4 regions of the Streptomyces gamaensis genome follow, and region 2 is predicted to be linked to each of the others. Evidence: riboswitches for the same ligand, from Rfam matches in the RefSeq annotation. Region 2 holds a riboswitch; each other region holds the start of a gene.
The links. Region 2 has a riboswitch for cobalamin ahead of ACFP1Z_RS12460 (acyl-CoA thioesterase). Riboswitches for the same ligand answer to the same signal wherever they lie in the genome.
Positions count from the first base shown of each region.

Region 1: another riboswitch for cobalamin. It lies ahead of ACFP1Z_RS20115 (cobalamin biosynthesis protein); the one in region 2 lies ahead of ACFP1Z_RS12460 (acyl-CoA thioesterase).
Region 3: another riboswitch for cobalamin. It lies ahead of metE (5-methyltetrahydropteroyltriglutamate--homocysteine S-methyltransferase); the one in region 2 lies ahead of ACFP1Z_RS12460 (acyl-CoA thioesterase).
Region 4: another riboswitch for cobalamin. It lies ahead of ACFP1Z_RS00935 (ribonucleoside-diphosphate reductase subunit alpha); the one in region 2 lies ahead of ACFP1Z_RS12460 (acyl-CoA thioesterase).

Region 1 is NZ_JBHSPB010000012.1:50,786-57,993, reverse strand. It holds gene cobO (cob(I)yrinic acid a,c-diamide adenosyltransferase) at 1-163, opposite strand, end outside; gene ACFP1Z_RS20125 (putative cobaltochelatase) at 163-2,292, opposite strand; gene ACFP1Z_RS20120 (cobyric acid synthase) at 2,399-3,919, opposite strand; gene ACFP1Z_RS20115 (cobalamin biosynthesis protein) at 3,916-4,971, opposite strand; cobalamin riboswitch at 5,094-5,223, opposite strand; gene ACFP1Z_RS20110 (hypothetical protein) at 5,357-5,584, opposite strand; gene ACFP1Z_RS20105 (inorganic phosphate transporter) at 5,598-6,833, opposite strand.
Region 2 is NZ_JBHSPB010000006.1:281,674-288,881, forward strand. It holds gene ACFP1Z_RS12450 (alpha/beta hydrolase) at 1-252, shown strand, start outside; gene ACFP1Z_RS12455 (nucleotidyltransferase domain-containing protein) at 352-1,101, shown strand; cobalamin riboswitch at 1,236-1,453, shown strand; gene ACFP1Z_RS12460 (acyl-CoA thioesterase) at 1,565-2,023, shown strand; gene ACFP1Z_RS12465 (sugar-binding protein) at 2,041-3,900, opposite strand; gene ACFP1Z_RS12470 (FUSC family protein) at 4,042-5,118, opposite strand; gene ACFP1Z_RS12475 (helix-turn-helix domain-containing protein) at 5,256-5,975, opposite strand; gene ACFP1Z_RS12480 (SH3 domain-containing protein) at 6,279-6,602, shown strand; gene ACFP1Z_RS12485 (hypothetical protein) at 6,681-6,935, opposite strand; gene ACFP1Z_RS12490 (DUF6256 family protein) at 7,110-7,208, shown strand, end outside.
Region 3 is NZ_JBHSPB010000016.1:14,790-21,997, forward strand. It holds gene ACFP1Z_RS23770 (quaternary amine ABC transporter ATP-binding protein) at 177-1,259, shown strand; gene ACFP1Z_RS23775 (ABC transporter permease/substrate binding protein) at 1,252-3,057, shown strand; gene metE (5-methyltetrahydropteroyltriglutamate--homocysteine S-methyltransferase) at 3,127-5,445, opposite strand; cobalamin riboswitch at 5,488-5,709, opposite strand; gene ACFP1Z_RS23785 (helical backbone metal receptor) at 5,746-6,486, shown strand; gene ACFP1Z_RS23790 (TDT family transporter) at 6,413-7,208, opposite strand, start outside.
Region 4 is NZ_JBHSPB010000001.1:215,131-222,338, forward strand. It holds gene ACFP1Z_RS00910 (extracellular solute-binding protein) at 1-1,056, opposite strand, end outside; gene ACFP1Z_RS00915 (GntR family transcriptional regulator) at 1,348-2,109, shown strand; gene ACFP1Z_RS00920 (DUF3311 domain-containing protein) at 2,266-2,547, shown strand; gene mctP (monocarboxylate uptake permease MctP) at 2,583-4,172, shown strand; gene ACFP1Z_RS00930 (PhzF family phenazine biosynthesis protein) at 4,273-4,938, opposite strand; cobalamin riboswitch at 5,088-5,212, shown strand; gene ACFP1Z_RS00935 (ribonucleoside-diphosphate reductase subunit alpha) at 5,388-7,208, shown strand, end outside.

The sequences.
Region 1 (7,208 bases), on a different contig from region 2:
CCCCGATCGGCCAGCCCTGGTTCCACGCCCGCAGCGCGAGCCCGAACGCGGCCGTCGACTTGCCCTTGCCGGTGCCGGTGTGGACGAACACCAGCGGCCGGTTGCGGCGCTGGCGCGTGGTGAGCCCGTCGTCGGGAACGACGGTCGGCTGCCCCTTGGGCATTACGCGGCCCTCCTGTGGTTGTCGGCGCGTACGGTCCGCACCAGCGCGGACACGGTGTCCGCGCGAACGTCGTCGATCGTCACGACCGGGCCGCCCAGCTCCCGGCCCAACTCGCCCGCCAGCCCCAGCCGTACCGGATCGGACTCGCAGTCCACCACCACGCAGGCCACGCCGTCGGCCGCCAGCGCCCGCGCGGCGCGGGAGGCCCGCGCGAGCGGCTCCGGCCCGCCCGTCGCCCGCCCGTCGGTCACCACGACCAGCAGCGGCCGCCGCGACGGATCGCGCAGCTTCTCCACCCGCAGCACCTCACGGGCCCGAGCGAGGCCCGCCGCGAGCGGGGTACGGCCGCCCGTGGGCAGCGTCTCCAGCCGTGCCGCGCCCGCCTCCACCGACGACGTCGGCGGCAGCGCCAGCCGCGCCCCGGAGCCCCGGAAGGTGACCAGGCCGACCTTGTCCCGCCGCTGGTAGGCGTCCAGCAGCAGCGACAGCACCGCGCCCTTGACCGCGCTCATCCGCTTGCGGGCCGCCATCGAACCGGAGGCGTCCACGACGAACAGCACCAGATTGCCCTCACGGCCCTCGCGGACCGCCTCCCGCAGGTCGTCACGGCGCACGACCAGGCCGGGCCCGCTGCGCCCGCGCGCCCGCTGGTGCGGGGCGGCGGCCCGCACGGTCGCCGCCAGGTGCAGCCGCGACAGGGTGCCGCGGGGCCGCTGCGCGCCGGTGGTGCGGCCGTGCGCGGTACGGGCGCGGGAGCGCCGCCCGTCGGCGCCCTCGCCCAGGCCGGGCACGGTGAACTTCCGGGCGCGGAAGGGGGCTTCGGCGGGCACGGCGGGGGCCTCGGCCGGCGCTTCGCCCTGTGCTTGTCCCTGCGCTTCGCTCCGGGCGTGCGGGGCGGCTTCCTCGGCGTGCGGGGCCGTCCCGTCGGGGGAGGGCTCGTCGCGCTGCTGGGAGGGGAGGTCGGGGACGCCCTGGCCGGCCGGCTCCTGCGGGGGACGGCCGCCGCCGTCGGGGCCGCCGTCGCCGTCCGGTCCGCCGTCCGGACCCTGGGGGTCCTGCGGGTCCTCGGGGCCTTCCGGTCCGTCAGGTCCGTCCGGCCCTTCCGGCTCGGGGTCCTCGTCCTCGAACTGCGCGAGGATCTCGTCCAGTTTGTCCTCGTCGAGACCCGGCGCGTCGAAGGGGGAGCGCCGGCGGCGGTGGGGGAGCGCCAGCAGCGCGGCCTGCCGGACGTCCTCGGTGGCCACGTCCGTACGGCCCCCCCAGGCGGCCAGCGCCGTGGCCGTACGCGCCGTGACGATGTCGGCGCGCATACCGTCCACCTCGAACCCGGCGCACACCGCCGCGATGCGGCGCAGAGCGCCGTCACCGAGCCGTACGTCCGGCAGCAGGGCGCGCGCCGCCACGATGCGCTCGCGCAACTCCTCTTCCTCCGCCGCCCACTTGGCGGCGAACGCCACCGGGTCCTCGTCGTACGCGAGCCGGCGGCGGACGACCTCGACGCGCTCGTCGGGCTCGCGGGAAGCGGCGACCTCGACGGTCAGCCCGAAGCGGTCCAGCAACTGAGGGCGCAGCTCGCCCTCTTCGGGGTTCATCGTGCCGACGAGCAGGAAACGGGAGGCGTGGCGGACGGAGACACCCTCGCGTTCCACGTGCGAGGTGCCCATCGCTGCCGCGTCGAGCAGCAGGTCCACGAGATGGTCGTGGAGGAGGTTGACCTCGTCGACGTACAGCACGCCCCGGTGCGCGTCGGCCAGCAGGCCCGGCTCGAAGGCCTTCACACCTTCCGACAGGGCCCGCTCGATGTCGAGGGCGCCGACGAGCCGGTCCTCGGAGGCGCCGACGGGGAGTTCGACCAAGCGGGTCGCGCGGGTGGTGCCCGAGCCGTCCTGGTGCGGGCCGTCGGGGCACTGCGGGTCGGGCGAGGCGGGATCACAGGCGAAGCGGCAGCCCGCGACCACCGGCACGTCCGGGAGGACGGTGGCCAGGGCGCGCACGATGGTGCTCTTCGCGGTGCCTTTCTCGCCGCGGATGAGGAGGCCTCCCACGGAGGGACTCACCGCGTTGAGGAGCAACGCGAGCCGCAGACGGTCCATGCCGACGATCGCGGCGAAGGGGTACGGGGTGCTCATGCGGTGATTGCTCCTTCGGCAGACGCCGGTGCGGTGGTCGGTGTGGTGCTGCGGGCGCCGTACGGGCCGGGGCGGCGCGGCTGTGTTCCCGGCTCCGCGCGAGCGGTCACGGCGCCCCCGGCGGGATGAACCGCATCCCGCCGGGCACCCCGTCCTCGATCAGCCGCAGCAGCGCCTCCGTGTCCGCGTGCTGCTCGATCAAGTCGCCCAGCCGGTCGAGCTGTTCCTCGCGCAGCGCGGCGAAGCTCGTGTCCGGGGCGGGAACGAACGCCCGGCCCGCCGCCCGCGCCACCTCGCGCAGGAACGCCCGCCGGAAGCCGTCGCTCTCCAGCGAACCGTGCCAGTGCGTGCCCCACACCTGGCCGACCCGGCAGCCGTCCAGGAAGCCCTCACCGCCGAGGACTTCGGCGACCCCGTGGTGGATCTCGTAGCCCTCGACGGGCTCGCCCAGCGCCTTGCCGGACGGCCGCGTCAGCGTCTTCTCCCGCGCGAACCGCACCCGGACCGGCAGCAGCCCCAGCCCGTCGACGACTCCCGCCCTCGACTCGACCTCGTCCTCGATGCGCTCGCCCAGCAACTGGAAACCACCGCAGATGCCCAGCACGGGCCGGCCCTCCGCCGCGCGGCGCGCGAGCGCGTCCGCGAGCCCGCGCTCGCGCAGCCACGCCAGCGCGCGCACGGTGCCGCGCGTGCCCGGCACCACCACGAGATCGGCGTCGGCCAGCTCCTCGGGGCGGTCCACGAACCGTACGACCACGCCCGGTTCGGCGGCCAGCGCGTCCACGTCCGTGAAGTTCGACATCAGCGGCACCGCGCACACCGCGACCCGCAGCACGTCCGTGCCGTACGGCGGCGCCACTACCGACTCGCGCACCACCCCGCGCAGGGACACCCTCAGGCCGTCCTCCTCGTCGATGCCCAGACCGTGCGTGAACGGCAGCACCCCGAACGTCCGGCGCCCCGTCAGACCGCGCAGCATGTCCAGGCCCGGCTCCAGCAGGCTCACATCGCCGCGGAACTTGTTGACCAGATAGCCCGCTATCAGCTCCTGGTCCTCGCGCGAGAGCAGCGCCGTCGTCCCGAAGAACGACGCGAACACGCCGCCCCGGTCGATGTCGCCGACCACGACCACCGGCAGCCGCGCGGCCCGCGCGAGCCCCATGTTGACGATGTCCGTACGCCGCAGATTGATCTCGGCCGGGCTGCCGGCGCCCTCGCAGACCACCGCGTCGTGCGTACGCCGCAGCTCCTCCAGACAGCCCGTGACCGTCTCCAGCAGCCGCTCCTGGCGCCCGGAATGGTAGCCGCGCGCGCTCAACTCGCCCACCGGCTTGCCCATCAGCACGACCTGGCTGCTGCTGTCGCTGCCCGGCTTGAGCAGCACCGGGTTCATCAGCGCGCTCGGCTCCACGCGCGCGGCGGCCGCCTGCATGGCCTGCGCCCGCCCTATCTCGGCGCCCTCGCGCGTCACATACGAGTTCAGCGACATGTTCTGCGCCTTGAACGGGGCGACCTTGACGCCCTTGCGGGTCAGCCAGCGGCAGATCCCGGCCGTCACCACGCTCTTGCCCGCGTCCGAGGTCGTCCCGGCGACGAGCAGACCCCCGCCCCGTACCGCTGTTGTCACCGGTTCCTCCCCCTCGCCCCGTTCACGATGCTTTGTGCGACGCCTGTCGGGACGCCTTTCGAGATGCTGCCCGCCGCACGCCGGATCCCGCCCGCGCGCAGCGCCTGCCCGGTGGTGCGCGCGCCGGCCGCGACCCCGAGCGCCAGCAACGCGACCCGGCGCGAGAGCCGCACCGCGCGCTCGATGTCCGCGACCTCCACCGGACGCAGCTCCGCGCCCAGGACCGGCCGGTGCTCCACACGGCCGCCGTAGGCGAGGGTGCCGCCCAGCCGCACCCCGAGCGCGCCCGCGAACGCGGCTTCCACCGGGCCCGCGTTGGGGCTCGGGTGCCGGGCCGCGTCCCGCCGGGCCACCCGCCACGCGGTCCGCGGATCCGGGCCGGCCAGCACGGCCAGTACCGCCGTGAGCCGGGCGCCGGGCCAGCCCACGGCGTCGTCCAGCCGCGCCGAGGCCCAGCCGAACCGCCGGTAGCGCGGCGACTTGTGCCCCACCATCGCGTCCAGGGTGTTGACCGCGCGGAAGCCCGCGAGCCCCGGCACGCCCACGAGCGCCCCCCACACGAGGGCGCCGACCACGGCGTCGGAGGTGTTCTCGGCGACCGACTCCACGACGGCCCGCGCGATCTGCTGCCCGTCCAGCGCCTGCGGGTCGCGCCCGCACAGGTGCGGCAGCCGCTCGCGCGCCGCGTCGAGGTCCCCGGCCTCCAGCGCCTTCGCGACCGACCGCGCCTCCCGGCCCAGCGAGGTCCCGCCCAGCACGGCCCAGGTGGCGACGGCGGTCAGGGCGACCTCGGCGGGCACACGCGCGGGGGCGGGCAGCCGGGTACGGACGGTACGGGCCAGCAGGGCGGCCCCGAGGGCCGTACCGCCCGCGCAGACCAGGGTGTGCAGCGCCCCGCGCCCGCGGTGGTCGCGCCACAGGCGCCGCTCGACGGCCTGCGCGGCCCGCCCGAACGCGGCCACCGGATGGCCGCGGCGCGGATCGCCGAAGGCGAGATCGCCGAGGTGGCCGAGCGCGGCACCGCACGCGAAGGCGAGGTGTTCGGCGCGCATCGGATCAGACCGTGCCCGGGCCCGAGTGCTCCGTCCGGCAGGGCAGTGGTCGAAGGCGGCCGCGCATGCGATGTGTCCTCACTCAGGGTCCGCGCCCTGGCTCGACGTGACCGGCGACCCAGAGTCTCCTGGCTCCCGGATCCGCGTCGCCCCGGCCTTCCCGCCCGCCGCTCAGGGCGGGCCGTGGCCTGACAGTGGGGGACACTCCCCGGTGACAGTGGCGGGACCGCGCCGGATTCGCACCGGCTTCCTCTGCGCTGTCGCCGTTTGGCTCCGGAAGTCCACCACGGTCCGCGAGGGCCCGTCAACTCGCCTCATCAGGCATGAAGATGCCCCTGCCCTGCCGTTTCCGGCGGGACAGGGGCGAAGCGGAGGCGGCGCGGGCTCAGGCCACGATCAGGTGGATCCCGTAGCCGACGGCCGCCGCGCACACCGCGTAGCACAGGTACGCGCCGGTGCGCGCGAGGGGCGTCGCGCCCCCGGAAGCGGAAGCGTCCGTACCCGCCTTGCGGGAGGTGCCGACGATGCCGAGGGTGAAGACGCCGACCAGCCCGACGGTCACCACGAGGCTGACGCCGAAGACCTGCCCGAGAGCTGCCCAGTTGATGTTCATCGCTTCTCTCCGGTCAGCTCGCGGCCGCGGCGGGCGCGGGCTCGGGGGCGGCGGTGGCGGTGGCGGCGAGCGCGGCGGGCGGCGGCGGGGCGACGGCCTGGATCGCGGCCGTGACCACACCCACCGGCTCGGCCTGCGGCTCCGCGGGGGAATCGGTGACGTTGTCGTGCGTGACGGGCCTGCGGCGGGAGGCCAGCCAGATCGCTCCGCTCACCGCGAGACCGAGGACCGCCACCGCGGCGACACCCCAGTCGCCCTGCTCCGCCAGGAGCGCGGCCCCGCCCGCGACCAGACCGGCGGCCGGCAGCGTCAGACACCAGGCGATCACCATGCGGCCCGCCGTCGACCAGCGCACCACGCCGCCCTTGCGGCCCAGCCCCGCGCCCATGATCGAACCGGAGCAGACCTGCGTCGTGGAGAGCGCGAAACCGATGTGCGAGGAGGCGAGGATGACGGTCGCGGCACCGGTCTGCGCGGCGAAGCCCTGCGCGGGCCTGATGTCCGTCAGACCCTTGCCGAGGGTCTGGATGATGCGCCAGCCGCCCAGGTACGTACCGAGCGCGATGGCCAGGCCCGCCGAGACGACGACCCACACCGGCGGGTCCGAGTGCGGGGCCACGACGCCGCCGGTGACCAGGGCCAGGGTGATCACACCCATCGTCTTCTGGGCGTCGTTGGTGCCGTGGGCGAGGGAGACCAGCGCGGCCGAGGCGATCTGCCCCGCGCGGTAGCCCTTGGCGGTGTCGTTCTCGTCCCGGCCCCGGGCCAGCCGGAAGGTCAGCCGGGTCGCGGCCATGGCGGCCAGACCGGCCACGACCGGGGCCGCGACCGCCGGGATGAGAACCTTCATCACCACGGCGTCGCCGTGCACACCGCCGGCGCCGACCGACACCAGCGTCGCGCCGATCAGACCGCCGAACAGCGCGTGCGAGGAGCTGGACGGCAGGCCCGCCAGCCACGTCAGCAGATTCCACACGATCGCCCCGACCAGCCCCGCGAAGATCACTTCCGGGCGGATTCCCGAGCTCTCGTCGATGATCCCGCCGGAGATGGTCTTGGCGACCTCCACCGACAGGAACGCGCCGACCAGATTGAGGACCGCGGACATGGCCACCGCGGTCCTGGGCTTGAGGGCTCCCGTGGAGATGGTGGTGGCCATGGCGTTGGCCGTGTCGTGGAAGCCGTTCGTAAAGTCGAACACCAAGGCCGTGACGATCACGATCCCGATGAGAAGCGTGATGTGTTCCATGTCCGTCTGGTCACCCAGGCAATCGCTCGATGGACAGTACAGCCAGGACCGTAAGGACTCTGGGTGAACGGAAGGTGAACGGGGTCGGGCCGAGCGGTGAGGCGAACCGGAGGGGGTCATCCATGAACGAGGGTGCTGTGAACGGCGGCCAGGGCCCGGACATGCGCGGGGACGGACACGGGGGCGCGGGGGCGCGCGGAGGCCGGACCGACGGCGGGGCCGAGCACCGCGGTGCCCGGAGCTGTGACGGTGACGACACCGGGAGCGGGCAGTCCCACGGGGACGCGGTTGCCGGGGGCGGGCGCGGTGGGCCCGCCCGGCCGGGGGCGGGCGGGCGCGCGGGCGGCGAGGCCGTCCGGTACGCGCCCGGCGCCG
Region 2 (7,208 bases):
GAACTGCGCACGGAGGCACGAGTGTGGGCGGGCGTCGGCAGCAACGACTGGATCGCCCACGTCCCCAACGCCAGCGTCAACCTCTTGTGCACCACCCTGGGGCTCGGCGCCGATCCGGCGTCGGCGACCTTCGGGGCCCGCCGGTTCGACGCAGGCCGGGCCCGGCACGACAACTACCTCAGACCGGGTTCCGTGGCCCTGACCTCCATGGCCCGCATCGCCACGGGCGATACCTCACCCGGCACGCACTGACCCGCCCCCCCGAGCGGCCGGGGGCGGAGGCGGGCCGCCGTACCGGCTCGGGCATCATGGGCCGACGTCCTGCCCGCCCGCCGCACAGATCGGATCCCGATGACCGACGAGAAGTTCCTCGACGCCGTCGCCGACCGGCTCGCCGCCCTGCCCACCGTGCACGCCGTCACCCTCGGCGGCTCGCGCGCCGAAGGCACCCATTCCCCCGACAGCGACTGGGACTTGGCCGTCTACTACCGGGGCGGTTTCGACCCGGCCGCACTGCGGGCCGTCGGCTGGGACGGCGAGGTGTCCGAGCTCGGCGCCTGGGGCGGTGGCGTCTTCAACGGGGGAGCCTGGCTCACGATCGACGGCAGACACGTCGACGTCCACTACCGCGACCTCGACGCCGTCGAGCACGAACTCGCCGAAGCACGCGAGGGCCGCTTCCACTGGGAACCGCTGATGTTCCACCTCGCGGGCATCCCCAGCTACCTGATCGTCGCCGAACTCGCCCTGGGCCGGGTCCTGCGCGGCACCCTGCCCCGCCCCGACCACCCGGAAGCCCTGCGCGAGTCGGCCCCGCCGTGGTGGAGGAGCCGGGCAGCCCTGACCCTCCAGTACGCCCAGGGCGCGTACGTACCGCGCGGCCGGGCCACCGAGGCGGCCGGCGCACTGGCAACCGCCGCACTGGAGACGGCACACGCGGTCCTCGCCGCGCGCGGCGAGTGGGCCACCAACGAGAAACGACTGCTGGACCGCGCGGGCCTGCGCGGCCTCGACACGATCACGGCGGACCTGCGACCGGACCCGGCATCCCTCGCCCGGGCCTTCACCGCGGCACGGGAGCTGTTCGAGGCCGCCGGCTGAACTCCCTCGCGGGAGACGGCACCCGTACACATGCAGCAGAGCTCACGGCTCGACCGGATACGGCACGAAAGTACTGCTGTTCTCGTCGACGGAGAGCTGCCTGCCCAGGGACCGTCCGGCCCCGCACGCGGCGGTTATGCTGATCACGCAGCTGGTTCGCGCCCGTCCGCCAGGCGGGAGGCGTCGCAAGAGGGAACCCGGTGGAAATCCGGGACTGCCCCGCAGCGGTGAGCGGGAACGACCGCCGTCATACGCACTGGACCCCGGTCCGGGAAGCGACGGCCACTAGGCAGCTCGTGCCCCACGAGAGACGCCCGCGAGTCCGAAGACCTGCCACTGCCCGCGTGCGGCGTTCGCACGCGGACCACCCGGTGACCTTCGAGGGCGGGCCGGCAGCGCGGCGGCCGCGCCGTGCCGGCACCTCCTCGCGGGCTCACAGGCCAGCTCGCGAAGGAGAGTTGCCATGACGACGAGCCCCCTGGGCACGGACACCACCCCGGCCCGGACCCGCAAGACCCCCGCCGACTCCCGGGTCACCCTCGCCCACATCATGAGCGAGCACGACACCAACCTCTACGGCACCATCCACGGCGGTGTCGTGATGAAACTCATCGACGACGCGGCCGCGGCCGCCGCCGGACGGCATGCCGACGGCCCGGCCGTCACCGTCTCCGTGGACCGCATGACCTTCCTCGCTCCCGTCCGCGCCGGAGACCTCCTGAGCGCCCACGCCGCACTGCTGCGCGTCGGCCGTACCTCGATGAGTGTCGCCGTGCGCGTCACCGCCGAACGCTGGAACGCCTCCGGCCCCGCCTCCGAAGTCGCCACGGCCCGGCTGACGTTCGTCGCCGTCACCGCGGACGGCCGCCCCAGGTCCGTACCCGCCCTCGACACCGAGGACGACACCGCGTCCCGCGACTGACCCGGGCCACGATCGGCTCACGGCGGGAACGGCCCACGGCCGTCGGCTCGTACGCCCGTGCGCTCGGCCTGGTCGCGGGATGCCGGGGACCGCGCGCTCCGCGCGGCGTCCTGGGGGATCACGGGGGCGAGTGCCGGGCGCCCGGGCGGGGGGACGTAGCCGGGCAGACGCAGGGTGCCCCACACATAGGGGTCGGCCTGGGCACTGCCGTACGGGGACCAGGCCAGCCGCGTCCTGCCGGTCCTGTCCTGGGAATCGGAGTCGTAGAGCAGGACGTTCGCGGTGAGGCGGTCCGGGTCGACGGGGGCGGGCAGGTCGGCGAGCGGGATCTTCGCCTCGACCGAGTAGCCGGTGTACGGGTCGTCGGTCACCACGGAGGCGACGGTCATGCCGGGCGCGGTGTTCTTCGCCGGCCCCTGACGGTTGTCGCCGTCGCGTTCGGCGCACGGACCGCCGCCGTGGGCGGTGAAGGGGAGGATGCCGGCCTTGAACGTGGTGGAGGTGTCGTCGGAGCGGCCCTGCGGGTCGAGGTCGATCTCGACCGAGTCGGTGCGCCAGTGGCGCTTGCAGTCCTTGGCGGCGTCGAGCGCGTAGCCCTTGATGTCGTCGGTGACGCGGATCATCACGTACAGGTCGTCACCGTGGCGGGAGAACCGCGCAGTTGCCGAGCAGTCGCTCTTGTCCCGGCACTTCGCGCCCTCCCACTGCTGCAACGTCAGCTCCGGGCCCGGGTATTCGCCGGGACCGGCCACCCCGTCGACGTCAGGGGCCTTGTCGACCTCGGGGACGACGGTGGACGGGTTGGCCGGGTAGTCGGGCTGGGCGTCGTTCGCCAGCCACGGCATGCCCGCCCCGCGCGCCCAGTCGCGGAACTCGGCGTACAGGGGGCGCAGCCCGGACTGTTCGCGCACAGGACGGCTCACCGGCTTCCCCCGGTCGGCGAGGACGGTGAACCACTCGCAGGGCAGCTTGTCCGCGGGGGTGTCGACGGTGGCGGGCAGGGACCCGAAGCCCTGGGTGACGTAGTCGCGTGCCGCGTCGCGCTCGATCTGGGCCCACGTCTTGTTCTGCCTGCCCGACCGCGTCCCGGTCCAGTAACCGATGACGGGGAGCCCGGTACGTTCGTCCTTCTCCTGCTTCCTGGCGCACTCCGCGCCCACGGAACCGGTCGTGAACCCCCCGTTCTGGGCGAGCAGTTGGGACGGCGTCCAGGGCCGGTACCTCTCCTTGGTGATCTGTTCGGGGAACGCCTTCTCGTCACCGGCCAGGCGGAACGCCTCGATCGCGAGACGCCCGGCCTCCTGATGGCCGCCGTGCTGCTTGAACGGTCGCGGGTCCATCGTCACGACCTTCCGCGGCGTGGTCGCGCGGATCAGCCGGACCAGTCCGGAGAGCGTGTCCGCCGACGGCCGCGGCGGCTTGTTCCAGACCTTGGCGGTCAGTGGCGCCGACAGCGTGTACCAGAAGTCCGGCTTGTCGAGGTAGAAGACGTTCCGTATCCCGGCGCGACCGACGGCTCTCCGCTCCTCCGTCTCGCGGATCATCCCCAGCTCGGGGCCCTCCTGCTCGCCCTGGGCGTTGCCCCCGCCCTCCCCCCGGGTGATGGTCACCACCCCGGTGCTCAGGGGCCGTTGCCGCTCGCCCCACTGCCCGAACGTGGCCAGCGACGGGAACTCGTCGTCCGGATGCGCGCCGACGAACAACACGTCGGTGTGCGCCGGACCGGACGCCGCCAGGGACGGGCCGACGGGGGTGTCCGGCCCGGCGCCCGCGCTGCAGGACGTGACGGTGAGCGCGCTTGCGACCAGCCCGATCGAGGCGAAGGCGGCCGAGAGAGCACGCCCGGGTCTGCGGTGCGGCAAGGCGATCTGCGGCAAGGCGATCCATCCTTCCCCGGGAACGCGGCGACGTGATCGTGTCCGACGTCGGCGGTGCCGAGACGTCACATGGACAGCTTGCCCCGCGACACCCGCGTCGGACCGGGGATCCCTCTGTACGGGAACGAACTGTCCCGCCGTTCACAGCTGTTGCGCGCGGCGCCTCGCGCGGAACGGATGCGGAAGGTGCGCGGGCCACACGAGGTGTCCGAAGGCGAGAGCGATCAGGCAGGCGAGGACGGTGTCGAGGAGACGGGCGGTGATCTCGCGGGTGTCGCCGACGGCCGCGGGGTTGGCGAGGACCAGGACGATGACGGTGGCCATGGCGGTGTGCCCCGCGTACGACCAGTCGGTCAGTACGGGCACCAGCGCGCCCACCGCGAGGGCGAGGACGACGAGCGTCCAGCCGTGCGGGGCGAGTGCCGTCAGCCCGAGGGCGAGCAGGACACCGGCGGTCGTCCCGGCGGCCCGGTGCAGGGCCCGGCGGTGCAGGGGCACGGCGTCGATCCGGAAGACCAGGCACGCGGTGAGCGGGAGCCAGGACGAGTGACGCGGATGGAGCACGACCGCCACCGCGGCGGCGAGCCCCATGCACGAGGCGAGCCGGAGAACCTGCCGACGGTGCACGCCGCTCCGGTCGTCCGGTGCCGGGACCGGGGCGGGATCCGCGGAAGCTTCGCGGAGGCCGCTCGGAGCGGTGCGGTCCGTTTCCGTGTCCGGCGGGAGCACAGCCCGCGGCCGCCGGCGGTGCCGGACGGTGGCCAGGGCGGTACCGGCGAGGATGCCGAGCATCGGCAGGGATCCGAGAAGGTAGAGACCGACGGCCTGCGTCGCGGGTATGCCGCCGCCGAGCCCGAAACCGATACAGGTGAGGATCATCAGCGTCAGTCCGGCGAGCTGGGCCGTGCCCCCGTGCCGCCACAGCGCCCCGGCGACGAGACCGGTCGTCGCCATCGCCGCGACCTGTCCCCAGCCCGACGCGGAAGCGATGCTGCCGAGCAGGGCACCGGCGGTGCCTCCGGCCAGTACGGAGGCAAGCCGGAGGGCGCGTCGGCGCAGCGGGCCTGTGTCGTCGCCATTGACGCAGGTCAGGGCGCCGACGACGAGGAGAGCGGGCGCGTCCGTACCGGTGGCCAGGGTCATGGCGAGCGCGGCCGCCAGGCAGACGGCCGCGCGCAGCGTGCGCTGCCAGGGGAAGCGGTGTCGCGGGGCTGCCACCGGTCAGGCCTTCCCGAACCGCAGCGGACAGAGGGATTCCAAGGGGTATGCCTTTCGCGATCACCAAGGCCCCGGGCGGGGCCACCTTGAGTACATCATAGATGCAAGCGTGGTCTCAAGATAAATGCATGATGGCTTCACGTGCAGGGCGGCAGATCACCGACGTCGTTGTGCTGGACGAAGTCCACGCTGATGTAGAGCCCCTTGCGGCCGTCGTCGTTGTCGGTCCTGACCCAGATGTCGCTGAAGTGACCGCGGTCGGCGAGCCATTCGCCGTGCGTCCAGCAGGAGAACCAGCGGGGGCCCGGCCCCACCTCGCCCAGGTGGGTGGCGTCCTTGGCGTCGGGTGCGGTGTGGGTCCAGCTCCGGGAGATCACCATCAGCCTCTGCGGGCCGAGCGTGCGCGCCCGTTCCAGGGAGCCGGCTCCCCAGAGGGCCAGGAGGGTCGCGGCGACAGAGGCGACGACCGTGGCCCCGGTGCGCAGGAGAAGGTGGGTCCTGGTGTGACGGCAGTGCGGTGAGGCCGTCGCGGGCACGGCCAGACGCCGCCACGCAGCTGTCCACGGTTGCTGTTCCTCACCGGTGATCCCGCACACGGCCAGGAAGGTCTCCAGCTTCTCCTGGGAAGGCAGACGTCTGCCGTTGAGGATGTCACTGGTGGTGCTGCGGGGCAGGCTGTGCGGTGGCCCGTCGCCGCCGCGCGGCGGAAGTCGGCGGGCCGCCTCGCTCAGCGCGCGATAGCTCAACTGCCGCCGGGCCATCAGCAGGCGCAGCGCCTCGGCGAACTCGGCCGGGGTGGTGATGCCGGCCGGTGCGGGCAGCGGCTGCTGCGCGATGTCGCTGTCGATGGTGATCACTCCCCCCAAGTCCGGTTCCGGTGCTGCGGTTATAGCCGTCGGCAGTGACACCGCACGTCCGAGCCCGTCCCGGAGTCACCCGAACGAGAACGGCGGACGAAACCTGACGTACGCCCGCTTCGCCGGGCGGAACTGCGTGCGCGCCCCGTCCGGTTGTGAACGTGCAGGTCCGGGGGTGTCCGGACGTGGCCGGACAGTCGCGGTCGGTGCTGCACTGTGCGGGGTCCGCAGACGGGCGGACCGCGTCCGTTCCCACGCGAAGGACGCCCGTCCCCACGCGAACGACCAAGAAGGGTGAAGGACATGAGGATCACGAATGCGTTGGTCGCCTCCCTGGCAGGCGGCGCCTGCCTGGCCCTCGGCGTACTGGGCGCCGCGTCGGCACAAGCCCACTCGCCCGAACAGGCGCACAGCGCCGCCTCGCTGAGGGCCGTGCGTACGTGCGAGGTCAACCAGGACCATGTCCCGGTCTACTCGGGTGCGGGTACCGGGCACACGCTGATCCGGTACGTCGACAAGGGGCAGTGGTTCAGCGTCTACGACGCCAAGTCCGGCTGGTACCACGGGGACTTGTGGGGCGGCCAGAAGAGCGTGTGGATCCAGGACCGGTTCCTCAGCAAGTGCTGAAGCAAGTGCTGAACGCGGCGGCGCCCCGTACGCGGGGCGCCGCCGCAGCGCCCGGACCGCTCCGCGGCCCACGGCTTCTCAGCCGAACAGCGCCAGGAGGACGCACACCGTGGTGAGGGTGAGCGCGCCTATCACGAAGCCCCAGATCACCTTCCGCTGCCAGGGAGCGATATAGCCGCCGCGCAGCGCATTGCCCATCCGTCCGTACTGCTCGACCCGCCCCATGGGGGTGAGTGGATCCGTCTGCCCCTGCGGCATCCCTTGCGTCCAGTCGGGCCCGGCCTGTGGGTACCGACGGCGCCACCGCTCGTCCTCACGCCACGGCAATGTCATGACAATTGCCCCCTTTCACCGCCGTGAGTTCGCTTCCTCTTCTCCTGACCCGTCCGGGACCGGATACACCGGGCAACCCGCTCCCCGGGGCAACTGGCTGGCACTCCTCCGCTTCGTCGCGCGTGCGGCGGGACCATGGAGTCGTAGGGGCAGGCTCAGGACCGGGAGGCCGTGATGGCTGGACATCGGTGGATCGGGTATCTCGTGTGGGCCGCGCTGTTCGGGATCGGCTTCGCCTGGGAGGGCATGGGGCTGGCACGGGCGGGCGGCGGC
Region 3 (7,208 bases), on a different contig from region 2:
AATGAACGAGGGCAGGCGCGGTGCCGGAGCGGATCCCGTCGTGCTTTCAACGAAAGACACGCGCTTTCGACGAGAGGCACTGGGCGGCGGGCACGCGGACCGATACCGCACCGCTCCACGTCCCGGCTGCTTCGGGGGAGCCGGGACGTGCTGTTCGTGCTACCCGAGAGGTGTATGTGTCCAGGCTGAAGGCCGAGCATCTGTACAAGGTGTTCGGCAGACGACCCGAAGCCGCCGTGCGACGGCTCGAAGGCGGCGCAGGCCGCGACGAGCTGCGCGCCGACGGAACCACCGCGGCGGTCATCGACGCCTCCTTCGAGGTGGAGGCGGGCCAGATCTTCGTGGTGATGGGTCTGTCCGGATCCGGCAAGTCCACGCTGCTGCGCATGCTCAACGGACTGCTGGAGCCCACCGCCGGACGCGTCCTGTACGACGGGCAGGACCTGACCGCGCTGTCCCCGCGCGAGCTGCGCGAGGTCCGCTCGAAGAAGATCAGCATGGTCTTCCAGCACTTCGCGCTGTTCCCGCACCGCAGCGTGCTGGAGAACGCCGCCTACGGCCTGGAGGTGCAGGGCGTCGCCCGCGCCGAGCGCGCGGAGCGCGCCGCCGAGGCCCTGGAGCTGGCGGGCCTGGGCGGCTGGGAGACCTCCTGGCCCGACGAGCTCTCCGGCGGCATGCAGCAGCGCGTCGGCCTCGCCCGCGCGCTGGCCACCGACGCCGACCTGCTGCTGATGGACGAGTCCTTCAGCGCCCTCGACCCGCTGATCCGCCGCGACATGCAGGACCAGCTGCTGGACCTCCAGACGCGGCTGAAGAAGACCATCGTCTTCATCACCCACGACCTCAACGAGGCCATGCGCCTGGGCGACCGCATCGCCGTCATGCGCGACGGCCGGATCGTGCAGAACGGCACGGCCGAGGACATCCTGGTCCGCCCCGCCAACGACTACGTCGCCTCCTTCATCCAGGACGTGGACCGCTCCCGGGTGCTCACCGCCGGCTCGATCATGGACGCGCCCGGCGCCGCGGCCCTCGGGGACGCCCCCGCGACCGTCAGCGCGCACACGCCCGTCGCCGAGCTGTTCACGCCCTTCGCGCGCAGCGGGGCCCCGGTGGCCGTCACCGACGACACCGGCGAACTCGCCGGCGTCGTCACCCGCGACAAGCTGCTCTCCGCGCTCGGCGCCCCCGCCGACGCTCCCGAAGGAGCCGCTGTCGAAGCCCCCGCCCGCAAGCAGGAGGTGAGCGCCGATGCCTAGGATCCACCTCGGCGAATGGGCGGAGACCATCGTCACCTGGCTGCAGTCGCACCTCAGCTGGCTCTTCGACGCCGTCAGCACCGTCGTCACCGGCGCCTACGACGGCGTGCGCACCGTACTGGACGCGCCCTCGCCGCTGCTGATGGCCGGCATCCTCGCCGTCATCGCGTTCTGGCTGCGCGGCCTGCTCGCCGGTGTCCTCGCCTTCGCGGGGCTCGCGCTCGTCGACTCCTTCGGCCTGTGGCACGAGGCCACCTCCACGCTGTCGCTCGTGCTCGTCGCGAGCCTGATCACGCTGCTGCTCGCGGTGCCGCTGGGCATCTGGGCGGCCCGCAGCCGCGCCGTCAGCGGCGTGCTGCGGCCGGTGCTCGACGTCATGCAGACGATGCCCGCCTTCGTCTACCTGATCCCCGGCGTGATGTTCTTCTCGATCGGCCCGGTCCCCGGTCTGATCGCCACCGTCGTCTTCGCGATGCCGCCCGGTGTGCGCATGACCGAGCTGGGCATCCGGCAGGTCGACGGCGAACTCGTCGAGGCGGCCACCGCCTTCGGCACCACGCCGCGCGACACCCTGCTGCGGGTGCAGCTGCCGCTCGCCCTGCCCACGATCATGGCGGGCGTCAACCAGGTCATCATGCTCGCCCTGTCCATGGTCGTCATCGCGGGCATGGCCGGCGCGGGCGGCCTCGGCGAGGCCGTGTACGCGGCCGTCACCAAGGTCGACATCGGCGGCGGTGTCGAGAGCGGTCTGGCCGTCGTGATCCTCGCGATCTACCTGGACCGGATGACCGGTGCCCTCAACCAGCGTGTCTCGCCGCTGGGCCGGCGCGCGCTCGCCAAGGCCGCCGCGACCGCGCGCGGCCTGAAGGTGCTGCGCTACCGGCCCGGTACGGCCGTCGCCACCGCCGGTGTCGTCGTCCTCGCCCTGATCGCGGGCGGTATGAGCATCGCCCGCGACGGCGGCGACGGGCAGAGCGTGGCCGCCGGTTCCGGCGTCGGCAAGGGCCAGCGCATCAAGCTGGGCTACTTCCCCTGGGACGAGGCCGTCGCCAGCACCTACCTGTGGCAGAACGTCCTGGAGCGCCGCGGCTACAAGCCCGACGTGCAGCAGCTCGACCCCGGACCGCTGTACACCGCGCTCGCCCAGGGGCAGATGGACGTGCAGTTCGACTCCTGGCTGCCCACGACCCACAAGCAGTACCTGGACCGCTACGGCGACCGGCTCTCCGACCTGGGCACCTGGTACGGGCCCACCTCCCTTGAGCTGACCGTGCCCTCCTACGTGAAGGACGTCGACTCCCTGGAGGACCTCAAGGGCAAGAGCGCGATGTTCGGCGGCAAGATCGTCGGCATCGAGTCCAGCGCCGGGATGATGGGCACCCTCAACGACAAGGTGATGGGCGAGTACGGGCTGGACGGCGAGTACAAGGTCGTCTCCTCCTCCACCTCGACGATGCTCGCCGAGCTGGACCGCGCCATCAAGAAGAAGGAGCCGATCGTCACGACGCTGTGGTCCCCGCACTGGGCCTACGGCAAGTACGACCTGAAGAAGCTCAAGGACCCCAAGGGCGCCTGGGGCCAGGGCGAGCAGATCCACGCCATCGGCAAGAAGGACTTCGCCGAGGAGTTCCCGCGCGTCGCCGGCTGGATCAAGGACTTCCACATGTCCGCCGAGGACCTCGCCTCGCTGGAGGTCGCCATCCAGGACGGCGGCAAGGGCAAGGAGAAGCAGTCCGCCGCGCACTGGCTGGACGCGCACCCGGGCCTGATCGACAAGATCGCGCCGGTGAAGTCGTAACCCCCGCACCGGGGTCGGGCCCCGCCCGGAGACCTTCTGACGAGGTCGCCGGGCGGGGCCCTTCGCGTTTTACGGCAGCTCCGCCCGTACCCGCTTCGCCGCCGCGACCAGGTTCTCCAGGGCCGGGCCGGACTCCTCGGGGGCGCGGGTCTTCAGCCCGCAGTCCGGGTTGACCCACAGCCGCTCCGCCGGAACCGCGCGCAGCGCGTGCCGCAGCAGCTGCGCGATCTCCTCCACGGGCGGCACGCGCGGCGAGTGGATGTCGTACACCCCCGGCCCCGCCTCGCGCGGATAGCCGGCCGCGGCCAGCTCGTCGGCGACGGCCATGTGCGAGCGGGCCGCCTCCAGGCTGATGACGTCCGCGTCGAGCGCGTCGATCGCGGAGATGATCTCGCCGAACTCGGCGTAGCACATGTGCGTGTGGATCTGGGTGTCCGCCCGCACCCCGCCCGTCGCCAGCCGGAACGCCTCGGTGGCCCACCGGAGATATCCGGCACGGGCCGGGGCGCGCAGCGGCAGCAGTTCCCGCAGCGCCGGCTCGTCGACCTGGATCACGGCGGTGCCCCCGGCCTCCAGGTCGGCGACCTCGTCGCGCAGCGCGAGCGCCACCTGGCGGGCGGTCTCGGCGAGCGGCTGGTCGTCGCGGACGAAGGACCACGCGAGCATCGTGACCGGTCCGGTGAGCATGCCCTTGACGGGCCGGGCGGTCAGCGACTGGGCGTAGCCGGTCCACTCGGTGGTCATCGGCGCGGGCCGGGAGACGTCGCCGGCGAGGATCGGCGGCCGGACGTAGCGGGTGCCGTAGGACTGCACCCAGCCGTGCCGGGTGGCGAGGTAGCCGTTCAGCTGCTCGGCGAAGTACTGGACCATGTCGTTGCGCTCGGGCTCGCCGTGCACCAGCACGTCCAGTCCGGCCTTCTCCTGGAAGGAGACCACCTCGCGGATCTCGGCGGCGATCCGCTCCCGGTAGCCGTCCTCGCCGAGGGTGCCCGCGCGCAACGCGGCCCGGGCGCGCCGCAGTTCGGGGGTCTGCGGGAAGGAGCCGATGGTGGTCGTCGGCAGCGGCGGCAGGCCGAGCCGCGCCCGCTGGGCCACGGCCCGCTCCGGGTAGGGCTGCGGGCGGCGGGTGTCCGCCCCGGTGACGGCGGCGCAGCGCGCGCGGACGGCCGCGTCGCGGGTGAGGGCCGAGCCCGCCCGGGAGAGCCGGGCGGCGCGGGCCGCCGCGAGCTGCGGGGCGACCGCTTCGCGGCCCTCGCTGAGGGCCGTGGCGAGGGTGACGACCTCGGCGGTCTTCTGCCGGGCGAAGGCCAGCCAGCGGGCGATCTGCGGGTCCAGTTCGCGCTCGGCGGCGACGTCGAGGGGGACGTGCAGCAGCGAGCAGGAGGGCGCGACGTCGAGTTCGCCCGCGAGGGGCAGCAGCTGGGCCAGCGTCGACAGGGCGCCCTCCAGGTCGGCGGCCCACACGTTGCGGCCGTCGACGACGCCCGCGACCAGCCGCTTGCCGGGCAGCCCGCCGAGCCGGGCCAGGGCGCCGAGGTTACCGGCGGCCGGACCGGTGAAGTCCACCGCCAGTCCCTCGACGGCGGACCCGGCGAGCACCGGCAGGGCCTCGCCGAGCTCGTCGAAGTAGGAGGCGACCAGCAGCCTGGGCCGGTCCTCGACGGCGCACAGGTCCCGGTAGGCGCGGGCGACGGCGTTCAGCACGGCGGGCGGCTGGTCCTGGACGAGGGCGGGCTCGTCGAGCTGCACCCACGCAGCGCCCGCGGCCCGCAGGTCCGCGAGCAGCGACGCGTACACCGGCAGCAGCCGGTCCAGCAGCGTCAGCGGCTCGAAGCCGGCGGCCACCCCCGGGGCGGGCTTGGCCAGCAGCAGGAAACTGACCGGGCCGAGCAGGACGGGCCGGGCGGAGTATCCGGCCTCGCGGGCCTCGGTGAACTCGCCGACCTGCTTGCGGGAGTCGGGCGTGAAGACCGTGTCCGGGCCCAACTCGGGAACCAGATAGTGGTAGTTGGTGTCGAACCACTTCGTCATCTCCAGCGGCGGCACGTCCTTGGTGCCGCGCGCCATGGCGAAGTAGACGTCCAGATCGGTGTGCGTGTCCGTCCGTGCCGCCGCCCGGTGCCGGGCCGGGATCGCGCCGACGGCCCAGGTGGCGTCCAGGACGTGGTCGTAGAGCGAGAAGTCCCCGGTGGGGATCTCCGCGATGCCGCGGGCCCGCAGCTCCTCACGGGCGGCGGCACGCAACCGGGCCGCCTCGGCCAGCAGTTGATCCTGGGTGATCCGGCCCTTCCAGTAGCTCTCGACGGCCTTCTTCAGCTCCCGGTCGGGGCCCTGCCGGGGGTAGCCGTGCAGCGTCGGGCGGACACGCGCAGTACGCGTTGCGTTCACGGAACTCTCCTTCGCGAGTTCGTGCGGAACCGCACCCCGCTTTCCAGTGTGCGGGCAGTGGCAGGTCTTCGGACTCGCGGGCGCACCCGGCCGAAGGGCCGGGCACCTACTGGCCGTCGCTTCCCGGACGCCACGGGCGTCCAGTGCGTATGACGGCGGTCGTTCCCGCTCACCGCTGCGGGGCAGTTCCGGACTCGCACCGGATTCCCTCTTACGACGCTCCCGCCTGGCGGACGGGGCGAACCAGCTGCACCGCGCAGTCTAGCCACAGGAGTTGCGCGCGCGGCATACTCTGTGATCATGGCCATGCGCACCGCTGTCCGCCGGGTCGTCTCGCTCGTGCCCTCGCTCACCGAGGCGGTGGCCGCGAGCGCCCCCGGACTGCTGGTGGGCGTCACCGACTGGTGCACGCGTCCGCCGGGCCTCGACGCGGTCCGGATCGGCGGCACCAAGAACCCCGACACCGCCCGGATCGCCGCCCTCGCCCCCGACCTCGTCGTCGCCAACGAGGAGGAGAACCGGCCCGCCGACCTGGCCGCGCTGCGGGCCGCCGGGCTGCGGGTGCTCGTCACCGAAGTCCGCTCCCTGGAGCAGGCGTTCACCGAGCTGGAGCGGGTCCTGGTGGCCGGCTGCGGACTGGAGCGGCCCGGCTGGCTGGCCGAGGCGCGCGAGGCGTGGCGGGACGTACGGGCCGGGGAGCCGTCCGTACGGGCCGTGGTGCCCGTGTGGCGCCGGCCCTGGATGGTGCTCGGCCGGGACACCTTCGCCGGCGACCTGCTGGCCCGGCTGGGCGTGGCCAACGCCTGGGCCGGGCACGCCGAACGCTATCCCCGCATCGGCATCGACGAGCTCAACGCGTGCGGAGCGGGGCTCGTCGTCCTGCCCGACGAGCCCTACCGCTTCACCGCCGACGACGGCCCCGAGGCCTTCCCCGGACTGCCCTGCGCGCTCGTCAGCGGACGTCATCTCACCTGGTACGGGCCGTCGTTGACGCGGGCACCGCGGGTGCTGGGCGCGGCGCTGCGAGCAGCCTGCCGCTGACCAGACCGAGCAGCGTACGGGTCGCGGCCGTCGCCCACGCGGCGACGAGCACGAGGTACAGGGCCACCGCGAGCCAGGTGAACGCGGTGAGACCGGTGTGCCGGGCGAGGCCGGCGGCGCCGGTGACGCACGTACCGATGGGGAAGGTGAACCCCCACCACGTCATCGCGAAGCCCATGCCCTGCCGCAGCGCCCGCACCACCATCGCCGTCGCCAGCGCCAGCCACAGCAGCGCGAAACCGGTCACCGGGGTGCCGTACAGGACGGCGAAGGGGGCCGCGGCCTGCGCGTACGGGCCGGCGAGCGCACCGGGGGCGGCGTCGGCGAGGTTGTTCACGGCCGTCGTGGACTGGCCCAGCGGGCCCAGCACCAGGAACAGCGTCGGCGTCAGCGCGAGCGGCAGCGGACCGTGGTGCACCAGCCGCGCGAAGACCGCCGGCAGCAGGATCAGGGTCGCCAGCAGGCTCATGCCGAACAGGCCGTAGCAGCCCAGCACCATCGCCTGCCGCCACTGCCCGGCCGGCAGGTGCGGTACGAGCGCCGGACCGAGCGCGGCGGACACCATCGGGGCCACGACGGGCAGCAGCCACACCGGGGAGGCGCTGTCCGGGGCGATCCTGTGCCGGGTCACCATCAGGTACGGCACGGCGGTCGCCGCGAGCAGACCGACGACGGTGCCGGCCGTCCACAGCACGGCGTCCACGGCCACGGCCGCCGGTGTG
Region 4 (7,208 bases), on a different contig from region 2:
CGGCAGCAGGGACTCCTTGTTGGGGGTGAGTCCGGCTTCCTTGGCGAGCGCCGTCTCGTTCTTGTCGGACAGGACGATCCGCAGGAACTCCTTGGCGAGGTCCTGCTTCTTGCTGCCCTCGGCGATGGCGAGGTTGGAGCCGCCGAGGAAGACGCCCTCGGGCTTGTCCGCGCTCTCGCCGGGGATGGTGAAGTAGCCCATGTCCTTCTCGATGGCCGGGTTGGCCTTGATGGCCGTCGCGGCTTCCCAGCCCATGCCGATGAAGGCGCCTGTCCTCCCCTTGGCGAAGATGTCGGCCTGCTGCGGGGTGGCCTCGTCCTTGTCCTTGGGGGCGCTGCTGAAGGACTGGTACTGCTTGTAGATGTCCATGGCCTTGGCGACTTTGGGGTCGGCGAGGTTGGAGACGTACTTCTTGCCGTCCTTCTTCACCAGTTCGGCGCCGGTGCCGATGGTCAGCCCGTCGAAGAAGTACCAGTTCTGGCCGGGGAGATAGAGCGGTTCGGCGTCGCCCTTCTTCTTGATGGCCTCAAGGTCCTTGAAGAATTCGTCGCGCGTCTTCGGTACGTCGGTGATTCCGGCGTCGGCCCAGATCTTCTTGTTGTAGATGACGACGCGGTTGGCGGCCCACCACGGGGCGGCGTACTGCTTGCCCTCGAACACGGCTGATTTGTTGAGGGATTCGGTCCAGTCGGCGCCGATCTCCTTCTTCAGCCCGCCGAGGTCGGCGAGGCCGCCGGTGGCCGCGTAGGCGGGGGTCTGGGTGTTGCCGAGCTCGACGACGTCCGGCGGTGAGGTCTCCGAGAGGGCGGCGGTGAGCTTGGTCTGGATGCCGTCCCACTTCTGGACCTGGACATCGAGCTTGGCGCCGGTCTTCTGCTCGAACTCGGCCTTGACCGCGTCCGTCCAGCCCTTGGGGTTGGAGCCGTCCATGAACCAGACGGTCAGGGTCTTGCCGCTCCCGCCGTCCGAGCCCTTGTCGCCGCCGCTGGACCCACAGGCCGCGACGCTCACCAACAGGGCCGCGACACCCGTCGCTGCTATGAGCCCACGCTTCACAACACTCTCCCCGACCTCAGAACGCAGGTGAAACGAAACATCGGGCGAAGTGCCCGCCCAAAAGTGGTCTTTAATGGTTTAGACCAGTGCCCGCAGCTTGGCCTAGACCTTTTGGGGTGTCAAGGGTGTATAAGAGTCGCTGTCGGCTCCGTTACCGGACCGACACCTCGCGTCGGCCGGGACAACTCCGGCACCCCCGGGCCCTGCCCGTGCCACCATGTGACCGCGACAGACGGAGGAGCCGGTGACAGCAGCGGGACAGCAGCAGGACTTCAGTCGGGAAGGCACGTCATGGTGACCGAGGAGGCCGTCGCGGACAGCGGCGGGGAGGGCGGCTCGCGCACCGCGCGCGTTCCCAAGTACTACCGGCTCAAACGTCACTTGCTGGAGATGACCGAAACGCTCCCCCCGGGCACCCCCGTCCCCCCGGAGCGCACCCTGGCCGCCGAGTTCGACACCTCCCGCACCACCGTACGCCAGGCCCTTCAGGAACTGGTCGTCGAAGGACGACTGGAGCGCATCCAGGGAAAGGGGACATTCGTCGCGAAGCCCAAGGTTTCGCAGGCGCTCCAACTCACGTCCTACACCGAGGACATGCGCGCCCAGGGCCTGGAGCCGACCTCCCAGCTGCTGGACATCGGCTACATCACCGCCGACGACCGGCTCTCCGCGCTCCTCGACATCGCCGTCGGCGGCCGCGTCCTGCGCATCGAGCGGCTGCGGCTGGCCAGCGGGGAGCCGATGGCCATCGAGACCACCCACCTGTCCGCGAAACGCTTCCCGGCCCTGCGCCGCAGCCTCGCCAAGTACACCTCGCTGTACACGGCGCTGGCCGAGGTCTACGGGGTGCGGCTGGCCGAGGCCGAGGAGACCATCGAGACCTCACTGGCCACCCCGCGCGAGGCGGGCCTGCTCGGCACCGACACCGGACTGCCGATGCTCCTGCTCTCCCGGCACTCGCTGGACGCCCAGGGCGAGCCGGTCGAGTGGGTCAGATCGGTCTACCGGGGCGACCGCTACAAGTTCGTGGCCCGGCTGCGGCGCCCGGACTGAAAGCCCCCGAAGGGGAACTCCCGCAGCTCACCGGGCGGTTCCCCACGGCGATGTTGCCATACCGATATCCGGACAGGGGATGACGCCCACCGGCGGCCTCCCCTAGTTTTCCTGTGCGTCACTGATGTGATCACCTACGGGGACGGAGTCATCGCCATGGCACAACCACCGCTGCCGGGAAGAGAGTCCGGGGCACGGCCCGCCCGCAGGGCCGTCGTCACCGTGCCGCTGGCCGTCGCGGGCGTATGCCTGGCGCTGCCCTTCGCCGCGATGCTGTGGGTCGGCTCCTACGCGCGGCAGACCCCCGCGCTCCTCGGCATCCCGTTCTTCTACTGGTACCAGATGCTGTGGGTGCTGATCTCCACGCTGCTCACCGTGGCCGCGTACACGATCGTCCGCCGCCACGAGCGCGTCCGCGGGGGCGGTGAGCGGCGGTGACGGCGGTGACGTACGCCGCCGGCGGCGGGCACGGCGTGAACGGCGTGGCCCTCGCCGTCTTCGTCTTCTTCTTCCTCGTCGTCACGGTGATGGGCTTCGTCGCCTCCCGCTGGCGCGCCGCCGAGAACGCCGACAGTCTCGACGAATGGGGCCTGGGCGGGCGGTCGTTCGGCACCTGGGTCACCTGGTTCCTGCTGGGCGGCGACCTGTACACCGCCTACACCTTCGTCGCCGTCCCGGCGGCGGTCTACGCGGGCGGCGCGGCCGGGTTCTTCGCCGTGCCGTACACGATCCTGTGCTATCCGCTGGTCTTCACCTTCCTGCCGCGCCTGTGGTCCGTCGCCCACCGCCACGGCTATGTCACCTCCTCCGACTTCGTGCGCGGCCGCTTCGGCTCGAAGGGCCTCTCGCTGGCCCTCGCGCTCACCGGCATCCTCGCGACGATGCCCTATATCGCGCTCCAACTCGTGGGCATCCAGGCGGTGCTGGACGTGCTCGGGGTGGGCGGCGGCTCCAACTGGTTCATGAAGGACCTGCCGCTGCTCATAGCCTTCGGCGTGCTCGCCGCCTACACCTACTCCTCCGGGCTGCGCGCGCCCGCGCTCATCGCGTTCGTCAAGGACGCCCTGATCTACATCGTCATCGCCGTCGCCATCGTCTACATCCCGCTGCGGCTCGGCGGCTTCGAGCACATCTTCGCCAAATCGGCGGAGGCGTTCGCCGCCACGAACCCCGCGACCGGGGCCCCGCGCGGCTCGCTCGTCCCCGGCGCCGACGCGCAGTGGGCGTACGCGACCCTCGCACTGGGCTCCGCGATGGCACTGTTCCTCTACCCGCACTCGGTCACGGCCGTGCTCTCCAGCAGCAGCCGCAACGTCATCCGCCGCAACACCACGATCCTGCCGCTGTATTCACTCATGCTCGGCCTGCTGGCCATGCTCGGCTTCATGGCCATCGCGGCGGGCGTGAAGGTGAAGAACGGTCAGCTCGCCATTCCGCAGCTGTTCTCGGACATGTTCCCCGACTGGTTCACGGGGGTCGCCTTCGCCGCGATCGGCATCGGCGCGCTCGTGCCCGCCGCCATCATGTCGATCGCCGCCGCCAACCTCTTCACCCGCAACATCTACAAGGACTTCCTGCGGCCCGACGCCTCCCCCGAGCACGAGGCCAAGGTCTCCAAGCTCGCCTCGCTGCTCGTCAAGGTCGGCGCGCTCGTCTTCGTCCTGACGATGGACAAGACCGTCGCCATCAACTTCCAGCTCCTGGGCGGGATCTGGATCCTCCAGACCGTCCCCGCGCTCGTCGGCGGCCTGTTCACCCGCTGGTTCCACCGCTGGGCCCTGCTGGCCGGCTGGGCGGCCGGCATGGTGTACGGGACGTGGCGCGCGTACGACACGCCGTCGGCGACGCAGGACCACTTCGGCAACACGAACCTGATCCCCCTCATCGGGGAGAAGGGGTACATCGGGCTGACCGCGTTCGTGCTCAACGTGGCGGTGGCGGTGGTGCTGACGCTGGTGCTGAAGGCGGTCAAGGCGCCGGACGGGGTGGACGAGACGAAGGCGACGGACTACACGGCGGACGTGGGCGACCCGGGGGTCGCGAGCGGTTCCGGGGGGCACTGACGGGTGTGACGACGGGCGGTCGCCGCCGGCGCCCGCGGGCGCCGGAACCGGCCCGGCCGCGCCCGGCCGCCCCCGTCAACTCCCCTGCGGGCAACGCCCGTCACCGCTCCAGCGCGACCGTGCCGCCCAGCTCCACCCACCCGTCCTCCGCGTACCGCGTCCGCAGCCGTGAGCCCGCCCCCTGACGGATGTCCAGTCCGCGCCGCAGTCCGGCGGTGAGGGTGACGGCCGCGGCACCGGTCGCCTCGTCCTCGGTGACGCCGTCGCCGCGCCTCGGGAAGCCTCTGGCGCGGACCGCGCCCGCCGCCTCGTCCTGCCACGCCCACGCGTAGAGCCAGCCCTCGCCCGGAGGCGGGGCGGGCAGGGCGTCGACCTCGGCCGGGGAGGGGTACTGCCGCATCACGCGGCCCGTCGCCCACCGCGCGCGGCAGCGGATCCACACGTCGCCGTCGGCCGTGAAGCGGACGGGCACCTCCCCCGCCGGCGGCCGCAGGGTGCCGGCCCCGTGGCCGTACCGCCGCAGCAACCACGCCGCACCCACCAGCGGGTGGCCCGCGAAGGGCAGTCGAGTGCTCGGGGTCCGGATGTCAACTTTGCCCCGGTCCGGGTCGTCGATGAACACTGTCTCGCTGAAGCCCAGCCGCGCGGCCAGCCGCTGCCGTGCGTCCGCGTCCGGTACGGCCGCGCCGTCGCGGACGACGCCGAGCGGATTCCCGCCCGTGCCGTCGGGGCCCGTGAACACGCGCAACACCTGTGCTTCGCCCATGGAGTGAGGGAACCACAGGGCCCCGCGCCCGCTCCGCGCGGCCCCGTCCCGGGCCCCCGCAAAGGGCCGCAAGCACACCGCCTGTGGGCGCACCAACACGTTCCCGGCACTAGATGTGGGGGGCGCGTGCGAGGCACGGCACTAGATGTATGCTCTTCCTCGCTGTCGACGCAGGGGAATCCGGTGGAAATCCGGAACTGTCCCGCAACGGTGAATGTGTACTCATTTGCGGTGCACCTGCAGTCCGAGGACCTGCCGGCAGCGCGCCCGTCCCGAGCCCGCCCGGCCCGGCCGGCGGGTGAGGAACACGTCCGGGCCTCGCGGGTTGGGCCGACGGGCGCCTGCGCGCATGCTCACGTACGTCCGTAAGGGACCGTACGGGGCGCATGCGCGTGTGCGACCGCCGCGCACCGCCCGCCCGGCCACTTGCCGAGCGAGGAGAGCCTCCAGTGACCATCGCGCCCGCCGATCCGGCTGCAGGTCCGGTCTCAGCTACCGCGGAAGCGAACGACGGTCCCGGGACCGCGCTGCTGCGCACCCTGACCGAACTCACCGCCGATCTGCCCGCCACCGACCCGGGCAAGGTCGCCGCCGCCGCGCTGCGCGGCCGTCACCCGGGCTCGGACGAGGCCGGGCTGCGGGCCCTGGCCATCGAGGCGGCCGCCGGGCTGATCGCCGAGGAGCCGCAGTACTCGCGGCTCGCCGCGCGGCTGCTCACCCTCGCCATCGCCGAGGAGGCGGCCGGGCAGGGCGCCGTCTCGTTCTCGGCCTCGGTCGCGGTGGGCCACCGCGAGGGCCTGATCGCCGACGGCACGGCCGAGTTCGTCCGTACCCACGCGGCCCGCCTGGACGCGCTCGTGCAGGAGGCGCTCGCCCAGGGCGCGGACGACCGCTTCGGCTACTTCGGGCTGCGCACCCTGCACTCCCGCTATCTGCTGCGGCACCCCCTGACCCGCGACGTGATCGAGACCCCGCAGCACTTCCTGCTGCGCGTGGCCTGCGGTCTGGCCGAGGACCACTCGGAGCGGGCGCTGGAGGACGTGGCGCGGCTGTACGGGCTCACGAGCTCGCTGTCCTACCTGCCGTCCTCCCCCACGCTGTTCAACTCCGGCACGCGCCACCCGCAGATGTCCTCCTGCTATCTGCTGGACTCGCCGCTGGACGAGCTGGACTCGATCTACGACCGCTACCACCAGGTGGCGCGGCTGTCGAAGCACGCGGGCGGCATCGGCCTGTCCTACAGCCGGATCCGCTCCCGGGGTTCGCTGATCCGCGGCACCAACGGGCACTCCAACGGCATCGTGCCGTTCCTGCGCACCCTCGACGCCTCGGTCGCCGCCGTCAACCAGGGCGGCCGCCGCAAGGGCGCGGCCTGCGTGTACCTGGAGACCTGGCACGCGGACATCGAGGAGTTCCTGGAGCTGCGGGACAACACCGGTGAGGAGGCCCGCCGCACCCACAACCTCAACATCGCGCACTGGATCCCGGACGAGTTCATGCGCCGGGTCGAGGCGGACGCCGACTGGTCGCTGTTCTCCCCCGCCGACACCCCCGACCTCGTCGACCTGTACGGCGAGGAGTTCGACGCCGCGTACCGCCGTTACGAGGCCGAGGGCAAGGCCGTCAAGACGATCCCGGCGCGGGTGCTGTACGCGCGGATGATGCGCACCCTCGCGCAGACCGGCAACGGCTGGATGACGTTCAAGGACGCCGCCAACCGCACCGCGAACCAGACCGCGGAGAAGGGCCGGGTCGTCCACTCCTCCAACCTCTGCACGGAGATCCTGGAGGTCACCGACGACAGCGAGACGGCTGTCTGCAACCTCGGTTCGGTCAACCTCGCCGCGCACCTGGGCGAGGACGGCGGGATGGACTGGGAGAAGCTCGACGCGACCGTCCGGACGGCCGTCACCTTCCTCGACCGCGTCGTGGACATCAACTTCTACCCGACCGAGCAGGCCGGCAACTCCAACTCCCGCTGGCGGCCGGTGGGTCTGGGCCTGATGGGTCTGCAGGACGTCTTCTTCCGGCTGCGGCTGCCCTTCGACTCGGCGGAGGCCAAGGAGCTGTCCACGCGGATCTCCGAGCGCATCATGCTCGCCGCCTACGAGGCGTCCGCCGACCTCGCCGAGCGGCACGGCCCGCACCCGGCCTGGTCCGCGACCCGTACCGCGCGCGGGGTGCTGCACCCGGACCACTACCCCAACGCCGTGCCCGCGTGGGCCGGCCGCTGGGAGGCGCTGCGGGCCCGTATCGCGACGACCGGCATG